DNA from 3 places in the Bacillus sp. EB106-06-01-XG163 genome. Region 3 is predicted to be linked to each of the others. Evidence: riboswitches for the same ligand, from Rfam matches in the RefSeq annotation. Region 3 holds a riboswitch; each other region holds the start of a gene.
The links. A riboswitch is a leader RNA that binds a small molecule or an ion and turns the genes downstream of it on or off. The one in region 3 is predicted to bind thiamine pyrophosphate.

Region 1 (4,208 bases), on a different contig from region 3:
AAAATGGTGTAAAATTTTTTCCATCTGACAGCCCTTACTGCCGCAAGGATTGCCGTCGCCGGATGTTTATTTCTGTAAAATGGCGGTGCATATTTTTCCCACCCGAGGAGATACTTAACGTTGTACAGCAGCTCCTAGTGGGAGGGAAAAACGTGTCAAGAAATAAAGTCGAAATTTGCGGGGTGGATACCTCCAAATTACCGGTGCTCAAGAATGAAGAGATGAGAAAGCTGTTTAGGCAATTACAGGATGAGGGCGATGATTCAGCGAGGGAAAAGCTTGTAAACGGCAATCTGCGCCTTGTCTTAAGCGTCATTCAGAGGTTTAACAACAGAGGAGAGTATGTTGATGACTTATTTCAGGTCGGCTGCATCGGACTAATGAAATCCATTGATAATTTTGACCTAAGCCATAATGTTAAGTTTTCAACATACGCTGTACCGATGATCATCGGAGAAATCCGCAGATATTTGCGGGATAACAATCCGATCCGCGTCTCGAGGTCGCTTCGCGATATCGCATATAAAGCGCTTCAAGTAAGAGAGCGGTTAATCAGTGAGACAAGCAGGGAGCCGACAGCAGAGGAAATCGCCAAAGTTCTTGAAGTGCCCCATGAAGAAATTGTGTTTGCCCTTGACGCCATCCAGGATCCGGTTTCACTGTTTGAGCCGATTTATAATGACGGCGGCGATCCGATTTACGTGATGGACCAGATCAGCGATGAGCGCAATAAGGATACACAATGGATTGAGGAGCTGGCTCTGAAAGAAGGCATGAGAAGACTGAACGAACGGGAAAAAATGATTTTGCGAAAGCGCTTTTTCCAAGGGAAAACCCAAATGGAAGTCGCTGAAGAAATCGGCATATCCCAAGCTCAGGTCTCAAGGCTTGAAAAGGCAGCCATTAAACAAATGAATAAGAATATCCATCAATAACGGAAAAAGCCTTTAAACCTTGTTTAAAGGCTTTTTTCATGCGATGGTTTACGTTTGCAAAAAAGTGATGTATTCTAATGTGTAAAAGTTTTTAGAAAATTTAAACAAAGTAAACGGGGGAAACTGCAATGATTTTACAGCTGGACAGTGTGTCATTAAAAAGAAACGGGAAATGGATTTTGAAAGATATCAACTGGCGCGTCGAGAAAAACGAAAATTGGGTGCTGTACGGATTAAACGGAGCCGGAAAAACGGCTTTGCTGAATATGTTATGCTCTTATTACTTCCCCACTTCAGGAGAGATGCAGGTGCTCGGCCATCAATTCGGCAAAACAGAGCTCGGTGACAGGCTCAGAAGGAAAATTGGCCTTGTTTCGGCAGGTCTTCAGCACAAATTATATGCCGCGGACTCCGCTTTTGAAATCGCCCTCAGCGGCGCGTACGCCTCAATCGGGCTGTACGAAACTCCGAGTGAGCAGGTAAGGGAAAAAGCGATCGGTCTTCTGAAGGATTTGGGTGCCATCGGTTACGCCGACAGACGGTATGAAACATTATCACAAGGGGAAAGACAGAGAGCGCTGATTGCGCGGGCGCTTATGGCTGATCCGGAACTGCTGATTTTGGACGAACCCGTGACGGGTCTTGATTTTATGGCAAGGGAGCAGCTGCTGGACACGATTACGTCGATCGCCGAAAAAGAAAATGCGCCGTCCATCCTTTATGTCACCCATCACGCTGAAGAAATTCTGCCGGTATTTGATCAGGCGCTGCTTTTAAAACAGGGCGAGGTGTTCGCCTCCGGGAAAATCAGGGACATGCTTTCTGACGAGCGGCTTACAGCGTTTTTCGATATGCCTGTCAATGTCTTATGGAACAATGGCCGCCCGTTTTTAACACGTGCAAAAGAGGCATCATCCGTAAAATAACATAAATTCACCCTGGGGGTGCTGCCATGCGGCTGAGAGAGACGTTGTCTCAACCCTTAAAGGACCGGATCCGGATCATGCCGGCGGAGGGAAGCGGTGAAAAAAGCGGAGGAAGACCCGTTTTTTACCCGTTTCATTTCATGAATGAAACGGTTTTTTTGATACAGCCAAAGGGGAGATTTCCAATGCATCAGATTGATATGCTGTTACACCAGGCGGAGAAACGGCGGCACGACTTCATACATATTGCTGAAAGATTGATAGCCTTTCCGACTCCGGCCCCGCCAGCAAGAAATACGGCAGAAGCCCAAAAGTGGGTGGCCGGCTTTTTAAAAGAAACGGGCTGCTCGGTCGATATGTGGGATGTGTATCCGGAAGACCCGAATGTAGTCGGTGTTTTAAAAGGGACAGATTCAAGCAGGCATCAAAGCCTGATTTTAAACGGACACATTGATGTGGCAGAAGCCGGGGGCGAAGACTGGCACTCTGACCCGTTTCAGCCGCACGTAAAAGATGGCATGCTGATCGGAAGGGGCGCCGCTGATATGAAAGGGGGTTTGGCGTGTGTTCTCTTCTCTCTGAAGCTGATCCATGATGCCGGCATTGAGCTTCCGGGCGACCTCATTGTACAGTCTGTAATCGGAGAAGAAGTCGGTGAGGCGGGGACGCTGGAATGCTGCAAACGCGGCTATCACGCGGATTTTGCGGTTGTCGCGGATACGAGCAGCCTGCATATTCAAGGGCAGGGCGGTGTCATCACCGGCTGGATAGAATTGAAAAGCAAACAAACATTTCATGACGGCATGAGGCGCAATATGATTCATGCGGGCGGAGGCACATTCGGAGCGAGCGCCATCGAAAAAATGGCGAAAATCATCGCTGCCTTGGGAGAGCTGGAGCGCCACTGGGCGGTAACGAAAAGCTATCCCGGTTTTGCGCCCGGCACCAATACGATCAACCCTGCCGTCATTGAAGGCGGAAGACACGCAGCGTTTGTCGCCGATGAATGCCGGTTATGGATCACCGTCCACTTTTATCCGAACGAAACGCACGAACAAGCAGCCGCAGAAATCGAAGACTATATTAATCGTGTCGCTGACAGTGATCTGTGGCTCAAAGAAAACAGGCCGGTGTTCAAATGGGGCGGATCTTCGATGATTGAAGACAGAGGAGAGGTGTTCCCGGCGCTGGAAATCGACCCGGATCATCCGGCAGTTTCTGTCTTGGCTGCATCACACTCAGCCGTCAGAAAACAGGAGCCCGTCATTGATGTTTCCCAAACCGTAACTGACGGAGGGTGGCTTTATCATGCCGGGATTCCGAGCGTCATATACGGTCCCGGCGATTTAAAAAACGCCCACTCCGTAAACGAGGAAGTGTCCGTTGATGAGCTTATGGACTATACGAAAATTATGCTGAGATTTATCCTCGCCTGGTGCAGCCGCAAAAAAGATTGCCCGATGTGACAAGGTTCAGCCCGGCCGTTCATATAATAGGAAAAAGAACGGGCAAAGGGCGTGATACGCATGATCAGCATATCTGAATTTCAAATAAAAGATGTGGTAAACGTGTCGAACGGAAAAAAACTCGGAAGCATCGGTGATATTGATATTAACGTGACAACGGGAAAAATTCAGGCGATTATTTTAGGCGGCAGCGGAAAAGTTCTCGGTTTTTTCGGAAAAGAAGAGGAAATGATCATTCCTTGGCGAAATATAGTTAAAATTGGGGAAGATGTCATCTTAGTGCGTGTAAACGAACCAAAGGGGGGAGCGTAATCCTCCCTTTACTTGTAAAAAGCCGGAAATCTCAATGTTTCCGGCACATTTATTTATCTCATTTTTCAATCAGCCGCTAAACGTATGCTTAAAATTGTGTTAAAATGAGTGGGAAATTACGCTTTTTTAATGTTTGTCGAAAGGTTGGATCTCCATGAATACATATCACCCGTTTAGTCTTACCACCCCCTCGGCACTCATGATAGAAGACTGGAACTGTGTGAATCAGCTTAACACAAAGGTCATCGCCGGATTCACAACGAAAAACGGCGGGGTCAGCAATCCTCCGTATGAGTCATTAAATACCGGATTGCACGTCCGGGACGAAGCTCATGATGTTGTGACAAACCGTGAAGTCATAGCGTCCTTATGCGGTACTGATCTGGATTCCTGGGTGTTCGCCGACCAGACACATGAAAACCGCGTCCGGCGCGTGACAGCCGGGGATAAAGGAAAAGGAGCGAGAGACTATTCTTCCGCATTCCGCGGGACGGACGGGCTCTACACGAAAGATGCGAATCTTTTTTTGGCCCTTTGTTTTGCGGACTGTGTGCCCTTGTATTTTTATG
Region 2 (4,208 bases), on a different contig from region 3:
ACACTCTTTCTCAGCTGGTGGGACGGCCATTCTAAAGCTCAAGGGTTTTTGAATGCTTTTATCAAAAGCGATATGCTTGGCGTCATGTTAACCGCATTATTGGCAGCGGTTATTGCAGCATTTGCTCTTTTTATGTTTCAGCGTTTTCATGCAGGCGAGCTTGTTACCCATTTTATTAAGGGCGGAAACGAATTGGTCAACGTTATTATTATGTTATCGCTGATTTGGGCCGTAACAGCAGTATCTGAAGATCTGGGATTCTCGGAATATGTTACTTCTCATTTAACGTCATGGATCCCTCATATGTTTATTGCGCCGTCTCTTTTTATACTGGGGGCTGTTATATCCTATTTTATCGGGTCATCCTGGGGGACTTGGGGGCTTTTAATGCCGCTCGGCGTAACGCTGGCGGTTCAGTCACATACCAGTTTATTATTAGCGATCGGGGCCGTGTTTGCGAGCGGAACATTTGGAGCATTTGCTTCTCCTCTCAGTGATAATACGGTGACAACCTGTACGGTGTTGGGGATCGATGTTGTGAAGTATGCCCGTTCGAAGCTTGTTCCGGCGCTTATCGCCGCGGGGATCTCCGTTGTGTTATACGGTGTGTTTTCATTTTTCAGATAACAAATAGCTTTTAAAGGCGGTATCCGAAATGGGGATAACGCCTTTTTATGAGCTGTTATACTAGAGGAAAAAAGAGGTGATGACATTGAAGCAGATTATTGCAATGGGCGGCGGGGGCTTTTCCATGGAGCCGGATCATCTTGTGCTGGATCAGTATATTTTAGAGCAGTCGGCGCGGTCAAAGCCGAAAATTTGTTTTTTGCCGACGGCAAGCGGAGATTCGGAGAATTATATCGGCAGGTTTTATCAGGCCTTTCAAAAGCTGCGGTGTGAGCCGGATCACTTGTCGTTGTTTAAACCGCCGGGTTCTGATCTCAGATCCTTTCTCATGAAGAAAGATATTATATATGTCGGCGGCGGAAATACGCGTAATATGCTTGTCTTATGGAAAGAGTGGGGGATTGACCTTATTCTTCGTGAGGCTTGGGAAAACGGCATCATGTTGGCGGGTCTCAGCGCCGGGGCGATTTGCTGGTATGAAGAAGGATTGACGGATTCAGCTGGAGATTTGAGAGAGTTAAGAGCTTTAGGATTTTTGCGGGGAAGCTTTTGTCCGCACTATGACGGAGAAGCGGAGCGCCGGCCGGTGTATCACCGTCTGATTTCAGAAAAGAAACTCAGGGAGGGCTATGCCGCTGATGACGGCGCTGCGCTTCATTATAAAGACGGTCAGCTGTTCCGGGCTGTCTCTTCCAGGGAAACCGCAAAGGGTTATCGGGTTTTTAATACCGAAAAAGGCGTTCGGGAAACAGAGCTTATGACTGTTCCGTTATCTGAATTTTGATAATATGCTTTTTTTTGTACACAACTTATGTTACGATGAGAGCGAAATCAATAGTTACTGGGGGTGCCCGTCTGAGCGGGCTGAGAGAGAAGCGGCGGCTTCTTAACCCTTTGGACCTGATCTGGTTCGTACCAGCGTGGGGAAGTAAAGGTTTTATTATTGTTGATGAAAACAATAATAGTTTCTTTCTGACTGCAAAACCGGGTTCTTCTTTGAACCCGGTTTTTTTGTGCTGGTGCTGAGCTTGGTTCTGTTATTCAAATGATAAAGGAGAGATTTGTATGCAAAATCAATCAGTACAGCAAGCGAACATTTCCATTATGTCGAGTTTTTCCGGCAGTAAAAAGGTTTATGCAGAAGGTTCTTCGCCCGCTATACGAGTGCCGATGCGGGAAATCAGCCTGAGTGCGACTACGGGGGCATTCGGGGAAGAGGAGAATGCGCCGGTCCGTGTTTATGATACGAGCGGGCCGTATACAGACCCGGATGTACAGATTGATATTCATGAAGGGCTGGGGGCGCTCCGCACAAAGTGGATTACCGGGCGCGGAGATGTAGAAGAATATAATGGCCGGACCGTGAGACCTGAAGACAACGGTTATAAAAAAGAGGGCCGTGCCGCTGAATACCCCGGCCTACAGCGGAAACCGCTTCGGGCCAAGCCGGGGAAAAATGTAACACAATTGCATTATGCGAGAAAAGGCATCATTACGCCTGAAATGGAGTTTATCGCAATACGTGAGCATGTGTCTCCCGAATTTGTCAGAGACGAGGTAGCCAGCGGCCGGGCGATTATTCCTTCTAACGTCAACCACCCGGAAAGCGAGCCGATGATTATCGGCCGGAATTTTCATGTGAAAATTAATGCCAATATCGGCAACTCGGCTGTTACATCTTCTATCGAAGAAGAAGTCGAAAAAATGACGTGGGCGATTCGCTGGGGCGCCGATACGATGATGGACTTATCCACGGGAAAAGACATTCATACGACGCGTGAATGGATTATCCGCAACTGTCCCGTGCCTGTGGGGACGGTGCCGATTTATCAGGCGCTTGAAAAAGTAAATGGCATTGCCGAGGATTTAACGTGGGACATTTATCGTGACACATTGATTGAGCAGGCGGAGCAGGGCGTGGATTATTTCACCATCCATGCCGGCGTACTGCTTCGTTACGTCCCGTTAACGGCTAAACGCACGACGGGAATTGTATCCCGCGGGGGGGCGATTATGGCGCAATGGTGCCTGGCTCATCATCAGGAAAGCTTTCTGTACACGCATTTTGAAGAAATTTGTGAAATCATGAAGACCTATGATATCGCTTTTTCTCTTGGTGACGGGCTTCGCCCCGGTTCGATTGCGGATGCCAATGATGAAGCGCAGTTTGCGGAATTGGAGACTCTCGGAGAATTGACGGAGATTGCGTGGAAGCACGATGTGCAAGTGATGATCGAAGGACCGGGTCATGTGCCGATGCATAAAATTAAGGAAAACATGGACAAGCAGCTGGAAATTTGTAAAGAGGCGCCTTTTTACACGCTCGGGCCATTAACGACGGATATCGCTCCGGGTTATGACCACATTACTTCAGCAATCGGCGCGGCGATGATCGGCTGGTACGGGACGGCGATGCTTTGCTATGTCACGCCGAAGGAGCATTTGGGGCTGCCGAATCGTGATGATGTAAGAGAAGGCGTCATTACGTACAAAATCGCGGCACATGCCGCAGACCTTGCTAAAGGGCATCCGGGTGCACAGATCCGTGACGATGCTCTGTCTAAGGCGCGGTTTGAATTCCGGTGGCGTGATCAATTTCATTTGTCGCTTGATCCTGAAAGAGCAATGGAATATCATGATGAAACGCTGCCGGCTGAAGGCGCAAAAACGGCTCACTTCTGTTCGATGTGCGGTCCGAAGTTCTGCAGTATGAGAATTTCTCAGGATATTCGTGATTATGCGAAGGAAAACGGACTTACTGAAGACGAGGCCGTCAACGAAGGACTGAAAGAAAAAGCAAAAGAGTTTGCAGAGAAGGGAAGCCGCTTATATCAATAAAAGAAAAGATGAGGATGGAGTTTGCCCATCTTCATCTTTTTTAGAAAAACGGTGAACGGCGAAGCGGCGGAATGCTCTGCTCAAAGCGGAATATATTTTCCGGATCGTATTTCGTTTTGACTTGACGGAGGCGGTGAACATTTTCTCCGTAATACGTTTGCAGCCAGTTTCTGATTTCTCTATCAGGCCAATTCACGTAATCTCCCATCGTTTCTCTTGATAGGGACGTTCTCAGTCCTTCAATCCAGCGGACATTTTGTCTTTCTTCTTCAGCAGATGTCCAAGTTGTTATATATTCTTGGGCAATGATTGCGTTGCGATAGTAGAATGCCGTTTGGTCCGGAGCGATCCGTCCGGCCGCCCCGCCGAGAGACTGCTGCCAGACACTGGCGTTTTCGTTCGGAGCGTGCTCTAAATAGCGCTTTAAAGTGGAAATCGCGCGTGTTGATAATGGTTTTTCAATAAAGGATCCTGACCGCTTCATCTTTTGCGGCTGATTGCCTCCCGGGCTGTTAAAAAAGGCTGCCGCCTTAATAAATGGCACTGTCTTGACCATGCCGCTTGCCGGTTTTCCCGCTTTCATTAACGGAGCCAACAGTTCTTTCAGCTCATCCTTTGTCCCGGTAAATTGACCGAGCGCTTCTATGCGGTTGACTTCCTTAGGCCAAAACTGAATTGATGAGGTAAGCCGGTTGTCTGTAAATGGAGCCCAGCGCTGCCATGTGTTAAATACTTCCTCAAAA
Region 3 (4,208 bases):
AAATATAAAGCCGGTTGGGAGTCATTTTGTATATCCTCGCAGTGCGGCTGTCATTTTGGCTGTAAATTTTGTGCAACAGGAGATATTGGTTTAAAACGCAATTTAACGTCAGATGAAATGACTGACCAAATTTTGTACTTTCACTTAAAAGGACATTCAATTGACAGTATTTCTTTTATGGGAATGGGAGAAGCATTAGCGAATGTACAAGTTTTTGATGCTTTACATGTGCTTACAAATCCGAAGTTGTTTGCTTTAAGCCCTCGCAGGTTATCTATTTCGACCATAGGTATTATTCCGGGCATTAAAAAAATCACTCAGGATTATCCGCAGGTCAACCTGACGTTTTCATTACATTCTCCTTTTAATGAACAGCGAAGCAAGTTAATGCCGATTAATGAACGCTACCCGTTATTGGAGGTAATGGACACATTAGATGAGCATATACGTGTGACCTCAAGAAAAGTTTATATTGCTTATATTATGCTGCCGGGAGTTAATGATTCTATTGATCATGCGAATGAAGTAGTAAATCTTTTAAGAAGCAGATATAAGAGAGGGAACTTGTTCCATGTAAACATCATTAGATATAACCCGACTGTTAGTTCACCTATGAGATTTGAAGAAGTAAATGAGAAACAAGTTGTAAACTTCTATAAAAAATTAAAGTCAGCAGGAATTAACGTGACCGTCAGAAGTCAATTTGGCATTGATATAGATGCTGCTTGCGGACAATTATATGGAAATTATCAAAAAAATAAGAACCAATAAATCAGGTGCAGAACTCGGTTTGACTTCATATTATTTCATTTGATAACATAAAATGGTTATTGTGATTGAAAAAAAGATACCCGTTTTTATAAAAAAAGGAGTCATAACGTTGCTGAAAAGGTTTTTTCTTGTTTTTCTTACACTGATAATGTCTATATTTGCTGTATTCGCGGCTGCTGAAGAGTCTCCCGGCGATCGTGTCATTTCTTTTGACGAGCCTATGATTTTATTGATCTCACTCGGAATCATCTTATGTTTGTTCATTCCTCCATTCGTCATGTCCTTTTTTGGCAGTTTGGTTGTGAGAATCATATCCGGAGTCTATCAATGTTTTATCGTCCTCACGTTTGCGGGGCTCATTCCGATTGGATTTCTGATCCCCAATGGCTTTTTGACAATTCTTGCTGCCGTACTGGGGACTTTGGTCAGTTCAGCGAGTGTTGCCGTGACCTTATTCGTTGGCAGGAAAAAAGAGGCCGGAAGGTTTTAAAACTAGTGGGTAAGCTGCAATATTGAAGGGAAAGTCATTGTTTGACTATTTATATGGAATAGCATAGAATTAAAGTAAATATTTATAAAAAGTCACTAGGGGAGCTTTAATAGCTGAGAAGAGACAATACGTCCTGACCCTTTGAACCTGATTTGGTTAATACCAGCGTAGGGAAGTGAAAAATTAGAGAGATTCTTTATCTTATCTATATTTAAGCCACTTTCCATAGAGGAAAGTGGCTTTATTTATTTTGAAAGGGTGATATGAAGTGGCGACTAAAAAAGTTTTTCTGGCAGGGCCTTTTAAAAGTTTAGTAGATGAGAAAACTGGATTGATGAGTGCGTATGAGAGGGGAAAGCTGGAATCATTAATTTCCTTTTTTGAGAATGAAGGATGGCTGGTTCATAATGCTCACAAGCGGGAAGGGTGGGGGAAAGATTTCATGACACCCCTTCAATGCACTAAAATTGATTTTGATGAAATAAGTACTTGCGACCTTTTTGCAGCATTTCCCGGATCACCCGCTTCTCCTGGAACACATATAGAAATTGGATGGGCTTCCGCCTTGAAAAAAAAGATCGTGCTATTTCTAGAAAAGGACAAGGATTATGCTTTCTTAATTCAAGGGTTACATGCAGTGGCGGATGTTGAGTACATCAGCTATAAAGATACAGATGATTTATTAGAGAACATTAAAAATACCTTTGCAGCATATAAGGCGGAATCTCAATGAGAAAGAGAACTTTTCATGAAGCATATACGGAAACGCTGTATGACATCTATCACAACCCTGAATTTTTCAATTCACCGCGCGGACAAAAAAGCAGAGAACAATTGAACTACCATCTGACTCTGGAAAATCCAATAGAACGTGTCACTTATTTATCCTCAAGAAAAACCAATATCGTGTTTAATTTTGCTGAAGTGCTATGGTATTTATCGGGGAGTAACGACTTAGATTTTATCAGTTATTACAATAAAAAAATGCCTTCATACTCAATGAATAAAAAAACATTAACAGGCACTGCGTACGGGCCTAAAATATTTGAATTCGGAAATGCAAAACTAAATCAATGGAATAGAATAAAAAATCTTTTGACACAAGAAGATATTGATTCAAAAAGGGCATTTATTCAAATATTCGATGCTTCGGAACTCTTCGTTTTAGAAAATATAGATGTTTCCTGCACAATCGGTTTGCAGTTTTTTGTGAGGGAAGGCGAATTATACATGTCTTCTGTCATGCGTGCAAATGATGCTTTTCGCGGGATGATCAGTGATCTTTTCTCATTTACCTTCATGCAGGAATTAATGGCCAGAGAACTGCGTGTAGAAGTCGGAGAATATTTTCATAATGCGGGATCAATCCATATTTATGATTCAGATCATGAATGGGCGAAAACGGTGCTTGAAGAAGCTGAAAATCACCATGATATTCCGGAATTTGAATTTCCGAAAATGCCTGAGGGAAATAACTGGCCGTCCATTGAAACAGTCTTAAAGTACGAAGAATTACTTAGGAAAGATCAAATTTCTATGACTAAAAACGATATTGAAATGCTTGATTTACCTGATTACTGGAAACAGATTCTTTTCCTTTTCAGTATATACCAGCATATTGCATATAAACGGGATATGGATCATTCTCTATTTCAAAGTTTACTTCCTATATATCAATTTTTCGTCAGGAATAAGTGGTTTCATTATTTCTCAACTGAGCAAAAGGAGGAAATTCAATGAAAACTTCATGGAAAGAAGACAGTGTTGCTGGTAAATTCGATGCTTATAATGACGTTTTAGAACAAACGTTAGGTTTTGAGTTTGTTTTTCGTACTTTTGATAAAGCGGAGATTAAAAAGGTGCTCGATTTCGGATGCGGTCCAGGAAAGGTAGCTTATAGGCTGGCTGACAGAATAGGCTGCAATGTGATCGCAGTCGATGAATCAAGGAAGATGTTAGATATAGCAAAGGCAAAAAGACAACATCCTCATGTGGACTATCATTTAATTGAACACGATAATCTTTCCTTCTTACCAGATCACTCAGTTGATGCTGCAATGGCCTGTTATGTTTTTATTAATACGGATAGTGACCAGCGTATCAAAGGTATCATAGATGAAATTTTTCGTGTGTTAAAACCAGGAGCTTCATTTGTCATACTCGATACGAATCCTGATTCAACCGGAATTGAATTTTCAACCTTCCGCAATGGAATACCGGGGAAAGAATATTCTTACGGAGAAGAAAGAAATGAATGGCTCCATGTTCCCGGACAAGCAGATTTAATTTTAAATGATTTTCATTGGCCGAAGTCAATGTATTATAAACTATTAACTCATGCAGGTTTTGAAAATGTAACTTTATCAGAACCAACGTTAAACGATATTGACCAAGAGCATGTAAAAGCCATAGAGAAAGAGTTTCAATTTAATAATTGGAAATGTGAAAAGGAATATCCGCCTTTTGTCATTTTTAAAGCAGTGAAACCTGCCTGAAGGAGGAGTGTAAGTTGACGGATATTTATAAAGCGCTTTCGATTGCTGGGACTGATCCTTCCGGAGGGGCGGGAATTCACGCGGATTTAAAAACATTTCAGGAACAAAAGGTATATGGAATGGCAGTTATTACATCAGTTGTTGCACAAAATACACTTGGTGTGAAAAGTTTTGAGGAGATGTCTCTTCAGAATATATCTCAGCAAATAGACTGTGTCATGGATGATATAAAACCGGATGCTGTCAAAACCGGTATGCTTGCAAGTATAGGAATTATTGAATTGCTGGCAGAAAAGTTAAAAGACGCAAATATTCAATCGTATGTGATGGATCCGGTTATGATTGCTAAAAGCGGACATCATCTGCTCCATAAGGACGCCATTGATTATTTGAAGAAATTATTAATACCCCAAACAACTGTTATTACACCGAACATTCCGGAAGCGGAAGTA

Region 1: it holds a riboswitch for thiamine pyrophosphate, as region 3 does, so the genes downstream of both, AC3WTF_RS01620 (acetylornithine deacetylase) here and AC3WTF_RS10240 (TIR domain-containing protein) in region 3, are expected to answer to the same signal.
Region 2: it holds a riboswitch for thiamine pyrophosphate, as region 3 does, so the genes downstream of both, thiC (phosphomethylpyrimidine synthase ThiC) here and AC3WTF_RS10240 (TIR domain-containing protein) in region 3, are expected to answer to the same signal.

The regions. Positions count from the first base shown of each region.
Region 1 is NZ_JBYTDS010000001.1:409,377-413,584, reverse strand. Features, by position in the region: gene sigE (RNA polymerase sporulation sigma factor SigE) at 1-12, shown strand, start outside; gene sigG (RNA polymerase sporulation sigma factor SigG) at 153-935, shown strand; gene AC3WTF_RS01625 (ABC transporter ATP-binding protein) at 1,064-1,861, shown strand; TPP riboswitch at 1,866-1,970, shown strand; gene AC3WTF_RS01620 (acetylornithine deacetylase) at 2,047-3,327, shown strand; gene AC3WTF_RS01615 (YlmC/YmxH family sporulation protein) at 3,388-3,639, shown strand; gene pgeF (peptidoglycan editing factor PgeF) at 3,794-4,208, shown strand, end outside.
Region 2 is NZ_JBYTDS010000014.1:115,238-119,445, reverse strand. Features, by position in the region: gene AC3WTF_RS15995 (Na+/H+ antiporter NhaC family protein) at 1-627, shown strand, start outside; gene AC3WTF_RS15990 (Type 1 glutamine amidotransferase-like domain-containing protein) at 713-1,411, shown strand; TPP riboswitch at 1,461-1,571, shown strand; gene thiC (phosphomethylpyrimidine synthase ThiC) at 1,693-3,465, shown strand; gene AC3WTF_RS15980 (FAD-binding oxidoreductase) at 3,506-4,208, opposite strand, start outside.
Region 3 is NZ_JBYTDS010000007.1:49,509-53,716, reverse strand. Features, by position in the region: gene AC3WTF_RS10250 (Cfr family 23S rRNA (adenine(2503)-C(8))-methyltransferase) at 1-771, shown strand, start outside; gene AC3WTF_RS10245 (YdeH family membrane protein) at 881-1,261, shown strand; TPP riboswitch at 1,349-1,452, shown strand; gene AC3WTF_RS10240 (TIR domain-containing protein) at 1,530-1,994, shown strand; gene AC3WTF_RS10235 (thymidylate synthase) at 1,991-3,001, shown strand; gene AC3WTF_RS10230 (class I SAM-dependent methyltransferase) at 2,998-3,756, shown strand; gene thiD (bifunctional hydroxymethylpyrimidine kinase/phosphomethylpyrimidine kinase) at 3,771-4,208, shown strand, end outside.